One region of the Thalassotalea montiporae genome, then DNA from elsewhere that is predicted to be linked to it. Evidence: predicted binding sites of a transcription regulator. Region 1 holds the regulator's gene; each other region holds the start of a gene.
The links. Region 1 encodes sigma-54, which starts transcription at its own class of promoters, with help from an activator protein. Its sites were predicted from a motif close to GTTGGCACGNNNNTNGNNT; they were not measured.
Positions count from the first base shown of each region.

Region 1 (5,032 bases):
TACCGCGTCTGGCTTAGCAAAAGCTTATAAAGGTCGACAGGTTGTTAAAAATGTCAGCTTGTCGGTCAGTACTGGACAAATTGTGGGTTTACTTGGCCCTAATGGTGCGGGTAAAACCACGTCGTTTTATATGATTGTTGGCTTAGTGCCGAACGATAGCGGTGAAATCACTTTAGGGGCAGATGATTTAACTTTGTTGCCTATGCATGAGCGCGCGCGTCGCGGTATTGGCTATTTGCCGCAAGAAGCGTCTATTTTTCGCAAACTGACGGTTTATCAAAACATCATGGCGATCTTGCAAACACGCAAAGACTTAACGGAAGTTGAGCGTGAAGAAAAACTCGAATTGCTTATTGAAGAATTCAATATCGGCCATATAAGAGATAATACGGGCATGAGTTTATCGGGTGGTGAACGTCGTCGTGTTGAGATTGCCAGAGCGTTAGCAGCCGACCCATTGTTTATTTTGCTAGATGAACCTTTTGCCGGTGTTGACCCAATTTCAGTTGGCGATATTAAAAAGATTATTTTGCATTTAAAGCAACGTGGCATTGGCGTTTTGATCACTGACCACAATGTTCGCGAAACACTTGATGTGTGTGAGCATGCATATATCGTTAGTCACGGAGAATTAATCGCTGAAGGTGATTCAGAACAAATTTTGGCGAATCAGCAAGTAAGAGATGTATACCTAGGTGAGCAATTCACGCTATAGTTAAATCATTAGCGTTTTACTTGAATAAAAGAACACAACAAAAGGAAACCGTTAGACTTAAATGCGTCCATCATTGCAGTTAAAAATTGGTCAGCAACTTACGATGACGCCGCAACTTCAGCAGGCTATCAAGTTACTACAATTATCAACATTAGACCTTCAACAAGAGATTCAAGAAGCGCTGGAAAGCAATCCACTGCTTGAAGTGGATGAGTCGGCGAGTGCCTCATCGGAAAGTAGTGACAGCGAGTCTATTGACGATGCTTATTCTGCTACGGCAACGACTGAGCAGGTGACAACAGATGGTTCTGAAGATGCTATGCCTACCGCTGATGAAGTCAGCACTACCGAGGCGATGGAAAAAAATGACATTCCAGAAGAGTTGAGTATTGATACCACTTGGGATGAGTCATTTAGTGCAGGTGTAAGTAGCTCAGGCATTGGCACTGCAGGCAGTGATGACTACGTTTATCAAGGTGAAACCACCGATTCTATTCAAGACCACTTGCGCTGGCAAATGGAGCTAACACCCTTTAGTGAAACCGATGAAGCCATTGCTATGGCAATTATCGATGCCGTTGACGATGCTGGTTACCTAACTGTTTCTGCCGAAGATATTTTGGAAAGTCTAGGTCTTGAAGAAGTTGAACTTGATGAAGTTGAAGCGGTATTAAAGCGTATTAATATGTTCGATCCTATTGGGGTGGCAGCGCGCTCTATTCCTGAATGTTTATTGATTCAATTGAATCAGTTTGATAACGACACACCGTATTTAGCAGAAAGTAAGCTGATCATTAGCGAGCACATTGATTTATTGGGTAATCGTGACTATCGTCAAATAATGCGAAAAACCAAGCTCAAGGAAGACCAGCTGCGCGAGGCACTGCGCCTGATCCAATCATTAAACCCAAGACCTGGTGATGCGGTAGTGCAAGGTGATGATCAGTACGTTATCCCAGATGTTTCTGTGGAAAAGAAAAATGGTCGCTGGGTGGTTGAGCTTAATCCAAGTACAGCACCAAGATTATCAATTAATCAGCAATACGCAGCGATGACCAAAAGTATGAAGTCATCGGACGATAATCAGTTTATCCGTTCAAACCTGCAAGAAGCCAAATGGTTCATTAAAAGTTTAGAAAGCCGCAACGAAACGCTGCTGAAAGTGTCAAACTGTATTGTTCAGCGTCAGCAAGGCTTTTTTGAATACGGGCCAGAAGCGATGCGCCCGATGGTGTTAAACGACATCGCAGAAGCGGTTGATATGCATGAGTCAACCATATCGCGTGTAACCACGCAAAAGTTCATGCACACGCCTAGAGGTATTTTCGAATTAAAGTACTTCTTTTCTAGTCATGTTAGTACGGAAAATGGGGGGGAATGTTCATCTACTGCTATCAGAGCATTAATTAAAAAGCTTGTCTCAGCAGAAACTCCATCGAAACCATTAAGTGATAGCAAAATGGCGGAACTATTAGCAGAGCAAGGGATTAATGTTGCGCGACGGACAATAGCTAAGTACCGAGAGTCCTTATCTATTCCACCGTCAAATCAAAGAAAAAGTCTACTTTAAGTATTCAAGCAATGAGGAATAAAGCTTATGCAAATTAATTTATCAGGCCACCACGTAGAAGTGACAGATTCATTACGCGATTTCGTTAACACTAAGTTTGCAAAGCTGGAGCGACATTTCGATCACATCAACAATGTATACGTCGTTCTTACCGTAGAAAAATTAAACCAAAAAGCCGAGGCGACAGTTCACCTCAACGGCACAGAGGTTCACGCCTCAGCACAAAATCAAGACATGTACGCATCAATTGACTCGCTCATTGATAAACTTGACCGCCAAATCCTTAAATACAAAGGTAAAATTACTCAGCATTAAACTATGAAGCTGCAAGATATACTAACCGAGGACTGCACATCCTGTGCAGTCCCACTGTCAAGCAAAAAGAAAATCCTCGAGCAAATTTGCAGTATTGCAACTAGTCACATTCCTGAACACTCAACATTTGAATTGCTGCAAAGTTTGCTGGCTCGTGAAAAAATGGGCAGCACAGGCATTGGCAATGGTATTGCAATACCACACGGTCGCCTTACTGGCACGAATCAAGTTGTGGCAGTACTGATGACCACTGAACAGCCAGTGGCGTTTGATGCGATTGATAACCGCGCTGTTGATATCTTCGTGGCGTTATTTGTGCCTGAAGACTGTTGTAAAGATCACTTATCCACACTGCAAAGTATTGCTAAGCTGCTGAGCAACAAACAAATCAATAAAAAAATTCGTAAATGTACTAGTAATCATGAGCTTTACGAGTTGATTAACCAAGCGGAATAACGGTAAGCACACTATGAAACTTATTATCGTCAGTGGTCGTTCAGGCTCTGGCAAATCAGTTGCGCTCAGAGTTTTAGAAGATTTAGGATACTACTGCGTTGATAATATTCCAGTAAACTTGCTACCCGCGCTTACCCATACAGTAATTAACGAATACGAAAACGTTGGTGTATCGCTCGATGTACGTAATTTGCCTGCTGAGCCCAAAGACGTTCATGAGATTCTTGATTATCTGCCTGCTGCCGTAGAGCTGACCATTCTGTATCTTGATGCGAACGATAACGACCTGATCCGGCGTTTTAGTGAAACACGCCGCTTGCATCCACTGATCAGACAAAATATTGCACTTGATCAAGCGCTAGAATTAGAGAAAAAACTGCTTGAGCCTGTTTCAACTCGCGCTGATTTATATATGAATACTAGCCAGCTCTCGCCACACCAGTTAGCCGATCTCGTACGTGAACGTATACTCGGTAAGAAAACAGGGGCTATGGTGCTAGTGTTTGAATCCTTTGGCTTTAAACACGGTATTCCTGCAGATGCTGATTACGTGTTTGATGCACGATTTCTACCTAACCCATTCTGGGACAAAGAGTTAAAATCGCAAACTGGCTTAGATCAACCCGTCCGTGACTTTCTCGCCAGCCAGCCGATTGTCACTAAGTTTGTTTGGCAAATTAATAGTTTTTTAATGACTTGGTTGCCGCACCTAGAGCGAAATAACCGTAGTTATGTGACAATAGCGATTGGTTGTACTGGTGGTAAACATCGTTCAGTCTATATTGCTGAATTACTTGCTGGTAACTTTCGCAAAGAACGTGAAGATGTGCAATCGCGTCATCGCGATATCGACATCAAGAGCACCTAAATTTAGCCTAGTTTTACATTGGGAAGTCACATGGCAAGCGTTTCCAAAGATATTGAAATCATTAATAAACTGGGATTACACGCCCGTGCTGCCACTAAGCTTGCACAATTAAGCCAACAATTTAGTGCACAAATTACTTTAGCGTTAGATGGCAATAGCGCTGATGCGAGCAGCATCATGGCAATCATGTTGCTTGCGGGGGGCCAAGGTAAAGTTGTTAAGGTAACTGCCGATGGTGATGATGCTGAACAAGCCCTAGCAAGTGTTTGCCAACTCATCAACCAGCGCTTCGACGAAGCAGAATAAAGTTGAAAAATCTTAGGCTTAGCCAAATTAAAAGCTGAAAAACACAAGCAACTCATATACACTTGCTGGCAGTGCAGTAACTAATGCTACATGGTTTAAACTGTTGCCAAGTTGTCATCAAGCGTTAAGCTATTAACCGCATACTTATCGTTACTCGCGACATCGATATCGTCAATGTCTCTCAGTAAGTTAGCCAGTAAATCAGTCGGCGCAGGGTGAGTTATGCCGGAAATATCAGAACAAGAATTTAATCAACAACGACTACAAGAGGTAAATGAAGCGCTTGGTAGTGGTATGTTTGTTTATGTTCGCAAACTACTGCAAAAATTGCCTGCCTATGATCTCGCGCTGATACTCGAATCTTCCACCGTTAAAAGCCGACCTGTGTTGTGGCAACTTATCGATCCTGATCACCAAGGTGAAGTACTTGAAGAGCTCAATGAAGAGGTGCGCAAGGGCATCTTGAAGAGCATGCGACCAGAAAAGGTTGCAGAAGTCGCTGAAGGGATGGATGTTGACGACTTAGCCGAAGTACTGCGTACCCTACCTGATAGTGTCTACCAAGAAGTCATACAAAGTATGGACACACAAGACAGGGCTAGGGTCGAGGCGGCGTTATCGTTCGAAGAAGATACTGCTGGTGGTATCATGAATACCGATACCATCACTATTCGCCCAGATGTATCGGTTGATGTGGTGTTGCGCTATTTACGCCTAAAAGGTGAATTGCCAGAAGCCACTGATAGTTTTTATGTGGTTGATCGTCACGATCGCTTTATTGGCGCGGTGTCGTTATCAGCCA
Region 1 is NZ_JBQRUO010000001.1:484,017-489,048, forward strand. It holds gene lptB (LPS export ABC transporter ATP-binding protein) at 1-715, shown strand, start outside; gene ACSLUR_RS02005 (RNA polymerase factor sigma-54) at 777-2,285, shown strand; gene hpf (ribosome hibernation promoting factor) at 2,313-2,600, shown strand; gene ptsN (PTS IIA-like nitrogen regulatory protein PtsN) at 2,604-3,056, shown strand; gene rapZ (RNase adapter RapZ) at 3,070-3,924, shown strand; gene ACSLUR_RS02025 (HPr family phosphocarrier protein) at 3,955-4,230, shown strand; gene mgtE (magnesium transporter) at 4,453-5,032, shown strand, end outside.

Region 2 (5,032 bases), 230 kb from region 1:
GCGGGATTCTGGCGATTACCTGACGGCGACAAGGCTTACCAAGCCGCATTAAAGTTTTTCACCACCACAGACTACACTGCCGACGAAATTCATCAGATTGGTTTATCGGAAGTAGCGCGCATTCAAGCTGAAATTCTCGCAATTTTAGCGAGTGAAGGCTTCGATACCAGCCAAGGATTTAGTCAAGCAATTGAAGCACTCGCAGCAGATGAGCGCTTTTATTATGAAGATAGTGACGAAGGTCGCGCACAAATCCTGAAAGACTATCAAAAAATTCTTGATGAAATTGAAGTTGGCATAGATAGCGCGTTCCGCATTCGTCCAAAAGCTGGGATGGAAGTTGTTCGTATTCCTGAGTTTAAAGAAAAAACTTCGCCAGGCGCTTACTACCAGCAACCGGCGATCGATGGCTCTCGCCCCGGCCGATTCTTTGCCAACCTATACGACATCAAAGCAACGCCAACTTACAGTATGCGTACTTTGGCCTACCACGAGGGCATTCCAGGACACCATTTCCAGATTGCGATTTCAATGGAACTAGAAGGTTTACCCTTTATCCGCAAAATCTCGCCATTTACAGCCTACACTGAAGGTTGGGCGCTTTACACTGAACAGCTCGCATGGGAATTAGGTTTCCAGGAAAATCCGTTTGATAATATTGGTCGCTTGCAAGCAGAGCTATTTAGAGCCGTTCGCTTAGTAGTTGATACTGGCATTCATGCCAAGCGCTGGACCCGCGAACAAGCCATTGATTATATGAAAGCGAATACTGGTATGGCGCAGTCTGACGTTGTCTCAGAAATTGAGCGTTACATCGTTATGCCAGGCCAAGCAACCGCTTATAAAGTAGGGATGATGAAAATCCTAGAACTTCGCGAACAAGCGAAAGAAGTATTGGGCGACCGCTTTGATTTGCGCGATTTCCATGACGTTGTATTGAAAAATGGTGCGGTGCCACTGGATATTTTAGAGCGTCTGGTACAACAATATATTGAGAGCACTTAACACTTTAATCCTCAGATAAGTTTTTGATTAAAGGCTAGGGCATCATTGGATGCCCTTTATTTTTCCATAACCTGACTAACCGAACGTGAGAGCACTGTGATGGAGCAAGTCAAAGCGGCGTTCATGACCATGCGCCCACCTTTTCTGTTGTTAACACCAATCTGTATTGGGTTGGCAGCAAGTATGGCAATGGATCATGGTTATGGCATCAATATTCTTGTCCTTTCTCTAATTTTCAGTTGTGCACTGTTAGCACATATTGCCGTCAACACCCTGAATGAATACCTAGATTTTCAAAGTGGTTTAGACCTAGCAACGAAACGCACACCCTTTAGTGGTGGCAGCGGCGCGCTCGTCGCAACTCCCAGCGCGGCCAACTGGGCTCGTAACATTGCCATTACCTGTATAGTGCTTATTGTGCTCATAGGCGGTTACTTATGTGTTACTCGCACTTGGCTATTACTGCCGCTTGGCCTGATTGGCTTAGCTGTGGTAATTCAATACACACGTACCCTCAACACCTTGCCTTGGCTATGTTTTATCTCACCGGGTGTTGGCTTTAGTTTGATCATTACGCTGGGAAGTTTTTTAGCACTGACCTACACAATAACATTAGATGCGCTGTTAATTGCAGGCATCACTTTTTTTCAAATCAACAACCTTTTATTACTGAATCAATTCCCTGACACAGAAGCAGACGCAGCTCATGGCCGCAATACCCTGCCCATTCACTATGGTGCCACCATAGCAACCGTGATATTGCTTGTTTCTACACTTTCTTCGTTCGCGCTCATTGCAGTATTAATCCAATTCAAAATATTGCCCTTAAATGCCTATTGGGCGCTTGTTACAATGCCATTGGCAATTGTTAGTTGTATTGGTGCATTTATTTATGGCTTTGAAATTGGCAAGCGGCCAGCCTATTTAGCGTGTAACGTTATCGTGGCATTAGTCACACCAACAATACTCGCTATTAGCCTGTTGTAACGACTGTTGCCCAGATTCCCATTGGCAAGATAATATTGCTTAATGGAAGTGCAAACGTGCTAGATAAAGCTGAGCTTTCCGCCAGACAAAACCTTCAAAAAGTTGCATGCAATACACGGCTTAGGCACACTATAGCCTTTGATTTTAAAGACTTCATAAAAGAGATAGTAATGAGCACACAAACAGTCGCGACCACTCAAATAAGCCAAATGCTGGCCATGCAAGATGCGATGAATAGCCGAGTAAGCGAGACTTGGCGCGAAAATGGCTACGAATGGTACCGTGCCATTTGGGTTGAGTGCGCAGAAATGCTTGATCATCATGGCTGGAAGTGGTGGAAGCACCAAGAAATTGACGTTCCACAAGTACAACTAGAGCTCGTTGATATTTTTCATTTTGGTTTAAGTTTGCGTTTGATGACAGGTGCTAGCGTTGATGACATTGCATCATCGCTTACCAATGAATTAGCAACAGCTAGCGAAGAAACAGACTTTAAACTCGCGCTAGAACAGCTTGCTTCAGCAGCTGTAAGCCAACGTGAATTTAACGCCCAAGCGTTTGCCGACTGCATGCGTTTAATGGACATGAACTTAGACGAGTTATTCCGTCAGTATGTCGGTAAAAACACCCTGAACTTCTTCCGCCAAGATTATGGCTATAAAGAAGGCACTTACATCAAAGTGTGGCACGGTAAGGAAGACAACGAAGTATTAGCTGACGTTGTGAGCAAGCTTGATAGCAGCGCGAACGACTTCCAACAACAGGTTTATGATGCACTAGCAGCAAACTATCCAAGTTAGTTTGCCTTATTCAAGAGCTAAGTAGTATTAAACGAATAAAATAAGCTCCACCAAAGATCTCTGGCACGTATTCTGCTTTAACAGGTTTATAAAGAACCCCGTCAAGAATTTGAATACTTGGAGATGTTTATGGAGCTTATCCTTTTTGCCCTAATCAGTTTAATTGCAATTGTTGCCGTATTGGCTAGCCGATTAACGGATAACAGCTTTCCATTCCCATTTGATAGCAAGCCAGCTGTATACACAGCCGCTGAGAAAAACTTTCTGACGCTTGTCGAAAGTGCCCTTGGCCCTGAATACCGTGTGCTTAACCGTGTAGCCCTAGCTGACATTGTCAATATTCGTCGCGGTGTCTCGAAAAAAGCCACACAAGCTGCGCTGAAAAGCGCCAACAATAAATATTTAGACTTTGTTATTTGCCAACGTAGCACAATGAAACTACTAGGCGCTGTTGACCTAGTAGACACTAACGGACGCGGTTATAAAGTGAAAAAAGATTGGTTTGTTAGCGGCGCGTTAGAAGCGGCTTCCATTCCACATGTGCGTATCAAAGTTAAGCCTAATTACACGGTTGAAGAAATTCGCGCTTGTTTAGGCAGTAAAGTGCTTGGTCGCAGTGTAAAAACAATGCCGAAAGTCAAAGGTCGCGTTATTCCTGCGCCAATGGTGAAAGCACGTCCAAGAAATGCTGGGGTTATTACAGCCAATGCTGCCAAAGAAATGGCTGCTCAAACACCATCTCTAGCCACACCATCAATGGCGGCGATGCCCCACTAAATTGGCTTTAGTTAGTTCACTTAAACTAGCTTTTAAACTAGCCCTTAAAATTTCACTTTTTCTAGCTAGCCCAACTCTACCTCAACAGCGGGCTAGCTTTGCTTTGCCCCTTCAAACTTGATAATCTTGCGCCCACTTATCGTTGTTAAAAAGTTGTAATTATGAAATCACGCCATCAGGGTTTTACCCTTATCGAACTTGTTGTTGTTATTGTTATTCTTGGCATTTTAGCCGCCGTTGCTGCGCCGCGTTTTATTGATCTTGCCTCTGACAGCCGCGAAGCCGTTATCGAAGGGGTAGCCGGAGCCATCGCTTCAAGTTCATCATTGGTTGCAGCCAAAGCACGCGTTGACAATATAGAAGACGGTAATATTACGGTAAACGGTAGCAACGTTGCGATCGAGCAAGGTTATGCCAGTGGTCACTGGGCTAACGCATGGCAATTCTTACTTAATGTTGGTCAAAACATTACTTTTACCAACCCTACTGCAGAGTGCACCATTAATGACTTGTGTGGTGTTGGTAACCAAAACACAGCCCCCAACTTAGATTTCACACCAAGCCCAGCCAGTAGCAACGGCTTGATGTTGGTTTGGCCACAAGGCTACCGATTAGCTGACGCCTGCTACGCTTATTATTTCAACCCTAAAACGGGTGCTGAACCACGTATTGGCACAGTTACCAGTGGCTGTTAATGTGTAATGGCGTATAATCGCGCTAACTATTTTTAACCGAGATTTCCGATGAAAGCAGGTATTATTGGCGCAATGGAGCCAGAGGTTGCCATTTTAAAAGCAGCCTTAACTAACCCAACAACAACCCAACACGGCGGCTTCGAATTTCACGAAGGACAGCTAAACGGGCACGATGTAGTTATTGTTCAATCTGGTATAGGTAAAGTTGCCGCAGCACTAGCTACCGTTTTATTGATCGACAAATTTTCGCCTGATTATGTGGTCAATACGGGCTCTGCGGGTGGTTTTGAACAATCACTTAAAGTGGGTGATATTGTTGTTAGCTCTGAAGTGCGCTATCACGATGTTAATCTTATAGCTTTTGGTTACGAAATTGGCCAATTGCCAGCTAACCCAGCCGCTTTTATTCCGCACCCTGCATTGGTTGAAGCAGCAAAAGCTGGGATTAAAAAACTGGATAATATTAATGCGCTAGTTGGCTTGATCACAACGGGTGATACCTTTATGACTGCCGATGAAGATATCGCTAAAGCACGTGCCAATTTCCCAACTATGGCAGCAGTTGAAATGGAAGGTGCAGCGATTGCACAAACTTGTCACAAATTTAATGTGCCATTTGTGGTTATTCGCTCGATGTCTGATATTGCAGGCAAAGAATCTCCAACCTCATTTGAAGCCTACTTGGAAACCGCGTCTGTTAACTCATCTGAGTTAGTGATCAATATGATCAACTCACTAGAGGGCGTGACTCTTAACTAATGGACTGGT
Region 2 is NZ_JBQRUO010000001.1:250,300-255,331, reverse strand. It holds gene ACSLUR_RS01155 (DUF885 domain-containing protein) at 1-1,005, shown strand, start outside; gene ACSLUR_RS01150 (prenyltransferase) at 1,105-1,992, shown strand; gene ACSLUR_RS01145 (dUTP diphosphatase) at 2,163-2,792, shown strand; gene ACSLUR_RS01140 (DUF2726 domain-containing protein) at 2,922-3,569, shown strand; gene ACSLUR_RS01135 (type II secretion system protein) at 3,731-4,264, shown strand; gene mtnN (5'-methylthioadenosine/S-adenosylhomocysteine nucleosidase) at 4,313-5,023, shown strand; gene ACSLUR_RS01125 (cobalamin biosynthesis protein CobD/CbiB) at 5,023-5,032, shown strand, end outside.
Region 2: a site for sigma-54 is predicted at 2,852-2,870, ahead of ACSLUR_RS01140 (DUF2726 domain-containing protein). Genes of this name have one in related genera too.

Region 3 (5,032 bases), on a different contig from region 1:
ACATTGTCGAGCTTAGTGCGACCAAATACGTCTTCCTGCGCTTTTTCTTTGAGCATATTCCACAGTTTCATATTGTGGCGATAACGCTGAATATGCAGATAACTACCGCCTGCAAATTCTGGGTCGGCTTCTTCTTTGACCAGTGCGACTTCACGGCGGTGCAAGCCTTGCGGGTTTTCGGTGCCATCAACAAAGCCGGTGAGATCTCGACCATCTAGGTAACGAAATGCGCGCGTTTGTTCAATTAGCTCAACTTTGTCTTCAAGCAGTTCTACAACTTTACTGCTGACAATGTGATTAACATCAGCACGGTCGCTGCGAATTTCAATATAAATATCGCCAGAAGTCGCCGGCGCAATACGATCATCCGATTGCAGCGTTGGAAATGGTGCTAATAGCTTAGGGCGCCCTTGCGGCACTAATTCATCCCAGTAGTTGGCACCGATAGCAACCACTCCATTGAGGTTGGCTTCTGAAAATCGATCCGCGTAATGGTCCAACATGGCGGGAATACGTGACAATGCTTGGCGAATAAACGCATTGCTGTCATCCATCGCATTAAAAATAAGATAAGTGCCATGTAAATTAGGTTCAGCACAAATACCAAATTGCTCTCTTGCCATAATCCGCTTTCTACTTCCGTTCAATCGTATTGATTAATTCTACACAAAAATGAGTGAAATAAACTATTTAGTGTTGATTCAGCGTTTACATCATAAAAAAAGCAGCCCTAAGGCTGCTTCTTGATATTAGGTTAATTAAACCTTGATTAGTTGCGAGTAAACTCTGGGTAAGCTTCTAAGCCACAATCAGACTTATCAACACCTTCGTACTCTTCTTCTTCGCTTACGCGGATACCCATAGTGACTTTCAACGCAAACCATACGATGAAGCTAGTCACGAATACCCAACCGAAGATAGTCGCTGCACCGATTAACTGACCAGAGAAAGTAGCACCTGTGTTAGTTAATGGCACAATAAGTAGACCGAATAAACCAACAACACCGTGTACTGAGATAGCACCTACTGGATCATCAATGCGTAACTTGTCTAAACCGATAATTGAGAATACTACGATGATACCACCAGCAGCACCGAATAAGGTTGCTAATAATGGCGTTGGCGTAGAAGGCTCAGCAGTAATTGCTACTAGACCTGCTAATGCACCGTTCAATGCCATGGTCAAATCTGCTTTCTTGAATAAGATTTTAGCCAAGATTAACGCTGCTACTGCACCGCCCGCTGCTGCTGCGTTAGTGTTAAGGAAAACCATAGCAACTGAATGTGCGTTACCGATATCACCTAATTTAAGTACTGAACCGCCGTTGAAGCCGAACCAACCCATCCATAAGATGAAAGTACCTAATGTCGCAAGTGGTAAGTTAGCACCTGGAATTGCGTTAACTTTACCGTCAGCAGTGTATTTACCTTTACGTGCACCTAGTAGTAATACACCAGCAAGTGCTGCTGCTGCGCCAGCCATGTGAACGATACCTGAACCTGCGAAGTCAGAGAAACCTAAGTCACCAAGTGTGTACAAACCAAATACTGCGTTACCACCCCAAGTCCAGCTACCTTCCATTGGGTAGATGAAGCCAGTAAGTACAACAGCAAATGCTAGGAAAGCCCAAAGCTTCATACGCTCTGCAACCGCGCCAGAAACAATCGACATTGCTGTTGCCACGAATACTACTTGGAAGAAGAAGTCAGATGCTGTTGAGTAAATAGCACCGCCAGTGAAGCCGTCATCACGCGCTGCAAAATCTTTTAATACAGCATCGGCATCAATAGCTTCGATACCTGATAAAAATGCACCTGCTGAACCGTACATAATGTTGTAACCAATCACTAAGTACATGATGCAAGAAATAGAATATAAGGCTACGTTCTTTGTTAAGATTTCAGTCGTGTTCTTCGAACGAACTAAGCCCGCTTCTAACATTGAGAAACCAGCTGCCATCCACATAACCAATGCACCACAAACTAAGAAATAGAATGTGTCCATTGCATATTGAAGGTGAAAAATATTTTGTTCCATGATTATCCCCTACAGTGCTGCTACGTCATTTTCGCCTGTACGGATACGCACAGCTTGCTCTAAGTTGTAAACGAAGATCTTACCGTCACCAATTTTGCCGGTGTAAGCGGCTTTAGTGATGGCTTCAACAAGACGTTCAACAACATCATCGTTTACAGCAATTTCTAATTTTACTTTTGGTAAGAAGTCGACTTGGTATTCGGCACCACGATATAGTTCTGTGTGTCCTTTTTGGCGACCAAAACCTTTAACTTCACTGACGGTTAAACCTTCGACACCGATCTCCGAGATAGCTTCTCGAACATCATCGAGCTTAAACGGCTTAATGATTGCGTTAACTAACTTCATTATTGTTATTCCCCTATCGTTTTTTGTAAAAATGTAACAATCCTTGTGCCAAACAATTTATTTACATAAAAAACAATCAGTTAACCATTTTAAAGTGATAACTCGAATTGTTGGTGCACTATAGTGGTGCGCCCCAAGCAAGGCAATGACCTGAAAGCGTGCACAAAGATTGAACAGCACTACTTTGGTACATTTTCGAACGTAAACGACATTGGTATTCACCAATGAGTTTGATAAATTGGTGGAAGCTATACCAATTGGTATAAGCAAACTTATCTATAACAAGTGATTACTACTCATACTGATGTAAGCATACTTATGAAAGCACATATCAAAAAAATGACACACCATGATAATTTCATGTACCTCACGTTTGCTTTAACCTTGTTACTGCTAAGTACGGCTATTGCCCAACAGTTTTTTGATGATTCAATTCAGCGGTTTGTGCAGTCAACAACCGTCGTGACCTTATTGCTGGCGGTTTGGGGGGTTAAAAGTGAGCATGTATTACTGACAAAAGCGGCAATATTTCCCAGTGCTATCATCCTCACGTCAATGATTGGCAACTATACCAACGCCTTTGGGATTGAGTTTACCCATCTGATCTTAATGCTGTTTTTCTTTATTTTTACTGCTTTTCAAACCTTAAAGCAGGTCATTTTTTCGGGAAAAATCGATGGTAATAAAATACTAGGCTCTATTTGCTTGTACTTGCTGCTTGGCTTGATCTGGGCGCTACTGTATACCTTGGCGCAACTGTATTTTGGCAATGCCTTTAGTGGTTTAGGCGAGAGCCAAGCTTGGTATATTCTGTTTCCTGATTTTATCTATTTTTCATTTGTCACCCTAACGACTTTAGGGTTTGGTGATATTAGCCCAACGTTACCATTAACCAGATTTCTAGTGTATTTTCAGGCAATTTCAGGACAATTTTACTTAGCGATTATTATCGCTAGCTTAGTAGGGGCAAGAATGTCGAGTATGACGCAGGAAGGCGATCAGCATAACCGCTAAGTTTATAGCTACATTTTAGCTAAACGTACAGCTAGACTGTGTAGCACTATCCGCACAGCTATAACAGCGACGAATAGAGCGGCTGATAGAAAGGCTAATAAATCATTAACGAGCTAGGCTTAAGTACCGACAGTACCGCAAGACGTTCTAAATCACAGTAGTTTACTGCTGCTCTAACCAACTCTTTATCCACAGTAAACGCTTCTAACTGCTCTTTAGCGATAAATTTATCAAGCGACTCTTTAGGGAAATGGCTGTTATGCCACATCAAGCGCTTGGCTAGATAGAGTAGTTTGGTTTCATCACTAGCATGGCTTAAATCGTCATTATCTTGCTCACGCACTGGCTCGATAAGCGAATAAGGTAACTGCCAAATTTTCAGCAACTCTGCGGTACACTCACCAAAGGTAAAGCCCAAGGTTTGCTGTTGCAGTTGCCATGGCATACTTTCAGCGCTATCAGGCTGGCAGGCTGCTAGTTGCTCAGGCATAAATTGTTTAACCACCAACTCGCCAAGGTTATGCAGTAAACCAAGAATAAACAAACGTTCAGCATTGGGCACTCTAAGTGACTCACCTAAGTATTTAATCAACAAGGCGCAATCAACCGAGCACTCCCAGTAATTTTCTAAATACTTAGCATCTGCATCAATCTTTTTGAACGCGTCAGTGGTGAAATAGGCAATGACCAAGTTATAGACTTCAGTAATACCAAGCACAAGCACGGCTTTAGAGATGGTGTCTATTTTGCCGGGATAGTTAAAGAAAGAGCTGTTGGCAAGTTTGAGTACAGTCGCAGAAAGTGCAGGGTCAATTAAAATGACTTCTGCAATATCGTCAATTGTTGATGTTTCGTCGTCAATTAATTCTTTAATGCGTAGAAACGAGTCAGATAAGACAAAAATTTCATTCGCTTTTTCCGCGTATTCGACAGCTTTCATGTAGTGCATTCCCAAACTTTGTCATCGTGAGTGATACCCAGCTAGGCGAGCCGAAAAATCCCTATTGTTCAAGCAAATACCAACGCTTGAGCTACTTGCTTGAATCCTCAGGTATTTTGTTGAAAGTATAGTATTTTTAAACAAAAAATAAACGATTAAAGCGTAATTAATTGTAGCCCGAGCGGTAATACTCCCATCATGCTCGCCTTTAATTAGAGCCACCAATAGTGCTTAGATGGTTAGCCTATTCGGCATATTGCGCACTGATGTGGTACGAGCCAAATTTACGAATATTGATCACACCAGAGTCAAAAATCAGGTACTGGCCCTTAATGCCTAATAAGGTACCGGAAACTATTGGTTGTTTGTCAAAGTTAAACGAACTAATTTTCGTCAAGTATTGCGCTACCGGAAAATGAAGGTCAACAACTGGTTCATCAAGTTGCTCAACAGCATCAACGCCGAACTTCAAGCGAATATCATCTAAGCGCTCACTGATTTGAGGAATAAGTTCAGCCGCTTTTTCTTTTAAATCCATGTCGTCGGCATTGCCTTTGAGCATTGCTCGCCAGTTGGTTTTATCCGCAATAAATTCCGCCAATGCGGTTTCCACTAGGCCTGATTGCAAACGTGTACTCACTTTAAAAATAGGTAACGCTTGCGTCGCCCCTTGATCAATCCAGCGGGTCGGA
Region 3 is NZ_JBQRUO010000002.1:375,585-380,616, forward strand. It holds gene ACSLUR_RS08215 (Dyp-type peroxidase) at 1-623, opposite strand, end outside; gene amtB (ammonium transporter AmtB) at 770-2,038, opposite strand; gene glnK (P-II family nitrogen regulator) at 2,048-2,386, opposite strand; gene ACSLUR_RS08230 (potassium channel family protein) at 2,705-3,400, shown strand; gene ACSLUR_RS08235 (HDOD domain-containing protein) at 3,495-4,340, opposite strand; gene ACSLUR_RS08240 (DUF2797 domain-containing protein) at 4,585-5,032, opposite strand, start outside.
Region 3: a site for sigma-54 is predicted at 2,421-2,439, ahead of glnK (P-II family nitrogen regulator). Genes of this name have one in related genera too.

Region 4 (5,032 bases), on a different contig from region 1:
TCTAAGCTATCAAGCTCTTGTATATCGTCAATCTCATTCGCTTCAGTGACTTCTTCTCGCTCAGCTTCGCCTTCAGCTAACAAATCGGCAAGTACGTTGCTGTCAGTAAAGTCTGGCGATAATTCCACTGTCGCATCAACGTCTTTTTCGTCATTGAGCAATTCTGACAGGGTTGATTCATCAAAGTCAGTTGCTAAATCCGCAGTTATATCACCTTGGCTATCTTGCAATGCTTCAGTACTTTCGATGTCCAGCAAGTCATCAGTAGCTGCTTCAAGTTCTTTATCTAAATCAGAACGCTCAGTTTCTGCCGCTAAATCACTAGTTTCTATACCTGATAATAAGTCATCGCCAATATCTAGCTCATCGTCAGCTTGTTCTTCATCAAGATCCGCCTGAACATCGGCAATAAGGTTGTCGATATCAATGTCATCTGACATTTCATCTGCAGCTATTTCTGCTTCAGCTTGCACTTCAGGCTCTGTCACCTCTAGTTGAGCTTCATCAACCGTGTCATCAGTAGCAGAAGGCTCCGACATAGCATCAGTTTCACTTTCAGTATCAGCTTCATCGACAAGCATGTCGCTAAAGTCGGCATTTAAAAATGGTGCTACATACTCTTCGGTAAATGCCTCTATTTGCGCGTGATGTTCAGATAGCTCTTCTTCATCTGAATCTAACAATTGGTCGATATCAGCAGCATCGTTTACATCAATATTTTCTGACAATTGATCGGCCGCTAATTCAGCGTCGCCAGCATCAGAGTCTGCACCACTATCACCCGTTTCACCGTTGATGCTGTTAAGCAATGCATCAATATCGTCCGGATCGGTGATCTCCATATCACTGTCGTCAACTTGTGATACTTGCTGCGTCTCACTGTCGCCATTAATGCTATCTAAAAGCGCATCAATATCGTCTGGGTCGGTAACATCAGCGCCATCTGGAATTTCATCAGTAGCACTTGCCTCGGTCGCCGCTGGCGCATCGCCATTAATGCTATCTAAAAGTGCATCAATATCGTCAGGGTCGGTAACATCGGCGCCATCTGGAATCTCATCAGCAGCACTTGCCTCGGCCGCCGCTGGTGTATCGCCATTAATGCTGTCTAAAAGTGCATCAATATCGTCTGGGTCGGTAACATCGGCGCCATCTGGAATCTCATCAGCAGCACTCGCCTCGGTCGTTTCTGGTGCATCGTCATTGATACTATCTAAAAGCGCATCGATATCGTCTGGATCGGTAACATCAGCGCCGTCTGGAATCTCATCAGCAACACTTGCCTCGGTCGCTTCTGGCGTAACAGGTGCATCACCATTAATGCTATCTAAAAGCGCATCAATATCATCAGGGTCGGTAACATCAGCGCCATCTGGAATCTCATCAGCGGCACTTGCCTCCGGCGCAGCTGGTGCATCGTCATTGATACTATCTAAAAGCGCATCGATATCGTCTGGGTCTGTAACATCGGCGCCGTCTGGAATCTCATCAGCAGCACTTGCCTCCGGCGCAGCTGGTGCATCGGCATCAGCAACATCATCAGTCGCACCAGAAAGTAATGCGTCAAGGTCATCTTGTCCCAGTTCACCATCAGCTAACGGCTCACTATCTTCTTCTAGAGCAACTAGATCGTCAGCTTCATCTTCAGCTGAGCTTTCATCATCAGCGCCAAGCCCCGAAAGCAGATCGTCAAGATCACTTTGATCTAGTTGACCACCATCAAGTGCCTCGCCTTCCTCTTCTACCTTATTATCTGCGTCGCCATCCTCGCTACCATCATCACCCGAAAGCAGATCATCGAGCATGCTTTGATCGAGCTCACCACTTTCTAGCGGCTCACTTTCTTCTTCAACTTTTTCCAAGTCATCATCAAGCGAAATATCTTCTAGGTCATCTAGTTCATCTAGCTCATCGTCTAAATGAATAACTTCATCGCTTAAATCATCATCAAGCAAGTCATCACCAAGATCGTCGATATCGTCAGAGAATAAATCATCTGTTTCATCGTCCGACTCAGTTAGATCAATGGAAAGCTCATCATCAAGCGACAGCTCGCCATCAAGCGATAAGTCTTCCTCTATTGCTTCACTTGCTACTTCTGGCGCTGAAGCTTCTGGTGGCGTTGCTGGTTTTTCCAGCGTCATTTCTTCGACTGGTTGTTCTTTTGTTTGCTTTTTGCGGCCAATAAAGAAGGCAATTACGCCAGCGATTAATAGCGCTGGCAAAGTACCCATTAGCACTTTGAACCACAAGCTCGACATCCAATTTTGCTGCTCAAGCTCGGCTTGCTGCTTTTCTAGCAACAATTGGCGTTCGCGCTCTTCAGCTTTAGCTAACAACTCTTTTTGCAGCTGCAGCATACTATCCATTTGTGCCTTAACTTCTTGCCCTTTTGCCACTTCACCTTGCATTAAGGTTAATTGGTCATTGAAGTTGGCAAGTCGCTGACGCAGCGCCTCATTTTCTTGCAAAATCGCTTGAAGGCCATCAATCGAGTCTAAAACATCACGTTGAATAGTATCGAGTTTTTGACGCTGCTCGGTGTCATAGGTTTGTAGTTGTTGATTAATTTCGCCTTTAGCTGCGTCTAGATCTTTCTTTTTAACAACCAATTCTTCCGGTTTGATTGGCACCACTGGCTCAGCTTTTTTGGCAATTTTTCCTTGCCACTTTTTGTCGTCACTTACCGCACTATTTTTGGCGATATAAGGGTCAATCAGACGAATTTTTTCAATGGGTGGAACCAGTAAATACTGGCCATTAATTAAGTGATTACGGTTGTTATCTGCAAAGGCGTTTGGGTTCATCTCATACAAGGCTTGCATGACTTGATAAACCGTCACTGAAGGGTCTGGTCGGATCGCTAACGCGATTTTCCATAGTGTATCGCTGCTGGTTATAGGCCCATAGCGGTCATGAGGAAAAACATCTGTGCTTTTGGGCCCGCGAATTCGAATTCCGGCATCTTGTGCTGAAACCGAAGGCGTACTCGCCAATAAAAGTCCAACGATTAACACCTGCAATAAGCACAGGCTAAGTAAGCGCAGCATTAAGTCTTTCCTAATTATTCTAATAAATTGCCAAAAAACTGGCGGTTCCACCCAGCTAGAGCAAAGCAAAGTTTATTCCAAGTCTCGGCTAACGTCCATGCTAGCGATAAATAGATATGCGTAGCAAGCGGTAAAACCCTGTCCTTGATCAAGAAATTAATCACTTTCTACCAAGAACAGCGTAAATAAACGGCAACAAAAAAAGGGTTAACCGCTAATGTTAACGGCTAACCCCTCTATTTCTTTACGAATTTTTGTAATGTGTATTACAAGTATTCTTTAATTAATAACTCAGCAATTTGAATACTGTTTGTTGCCGCCCCTTTGCGCACATTATCTGCCACAACCCATAAGTTAATGCCATTCGGGTGGCTAATATCTTCGCGAATACGGCCAACAAAAGTTTCGTCTTTACCGCTCGCATCACCAATTTGTGTTGGGAAGTCTTGGTCGTCTTCACATAACACCACACCTGGTGCTTGGCTGAGTAAGGCTTTTACTTCTTCAGCTGAAGTTTGTGTGCGCGTTTCAATGTGAATAGCTTCGGCATGGCCATAGAATACTGGTACACGTACAGCGGTTGGGTTAACCAAAATATTTTCATCACCAAAAATCTTTTTAGTCTCCCACACCATTTTCATTTCTTCTTTGGTGTAACCATTATCTTGGAACACATCAATTTGCGGGATCACATTAAAGGCAATTTGACGTGAGAAGCTTTTACTTTCAACCGGCTTGCCACTTAACAGGTCAGCACATTGTTTGGCTAACTCATCCATTGCTTCCTTACCAGCACCAGAAACTGACTGATAAGTACAAACATTGATGCGATCAATACCAACAGCGTCCTGAATTGGTTTTAACGCCACCATCATCTGAATGGTTGAACAGTTAGGGTTAGCAATAATATTGCGGTTACGGTAATCAGCTAGTGCACCAGGGTTTACTTCTGGTACAACTAACGGAATGTCTGGTTCATAACGAAATTCTGACGTGTTATCAATCACGATGCAGCCTGCATCACCTGCCATTGGGGCATATTTTGCTGACGTAGCACCACCTGCTGAGAAGAAACCAATTTGCGCTTGGCTCCAATCAAAATTGTCAGCATCAAGCACTTCAATGCTTTCACCGTTAAATTCAATAAACTGACCAGCAGAGCGCGCACTCGCAAGTGGATAGAGTTTGTTTACGGGAAAGTCACGTTGTTCAAGAATTTCAATAATGGTTTTACCCACCAGTCCCGTTGCACCAAGTACACATACATCATATTTTTGCGCCATGCTATTTCTCTTCCTCTATCTTACGTTTATCTTATTTTTGCTAATATTTAGGCGTTATCAGTCAGCCTATTAAAGCCCAGTTGAACCAGCGTATTCAATGAGCTGTTTTCGCCTGAAATTGCCAACGAAGAAAATTCCCGACGTACTGGGTAATTTTTTCGGATATGGTCAAAGCCAAAGCGAGAGAGTTGTTGACGAAAGATGCCATCGTCACGCCTGACATCGTATACCATTTTTACCAACTGGTTTAGCAATATTTCATCAAATTCCTGATTTCTTTTTCCATCTGGATTTAATTTAACACTGCCAATATTTGGCTTAGGTAAAAAGTCGGCTAACTGCTTATTACCTTCAATTTCTAGCATTCGACATACTGCCTGATACAACATTTGTGTACCACGAGCTTTTCCTTCTAAGCTATAACCAGCAATATGGGCACTTGCTATATCAGCAAAAGGGATAAGGTCCTTTAACACATTTGGCTCGCCTTCCCAAACATCCATGACTAAGGTGAGCCCATGGCCTTGCTGTTTGAGAGCTAACAATGCTTGGTTATCAATCACCTCGCCACGACAAGCGTTAATAAGAATTTGCTGCTCGTTAAAAGCACGCAATTTTACTTCATCAAGCAAATGAAAGGTTGGGTGTTCGCCGCTGCGAGTCAGTGGCACGTGCAGTGACACAATATCGCAGGCTAAC
Region 4 is NZ_JBQRUO010000003.1:263,874-268,905, forward strand. It holds gene ACSLUR_RS11830 (FimV/HubP family polar landmark protein) at 1-3,050, opposite strand, end outside; gene ACSLUR_RS11835 (aspartate-semialdehyde dehydrogenase) at 3,317-4,333, opposite strand; gene ACSLUR_RS11840 (4-phosphoerythronate dehydrogenase) at 4,381-5,032, opposite strand, start outside.
Region 4: a site for sigma-54 is predicted at 3,114-3,132, ahead of ACSLUR_RS11830 (FimV/HubP family polar landmark protein). Genes of this name have one in related genera too.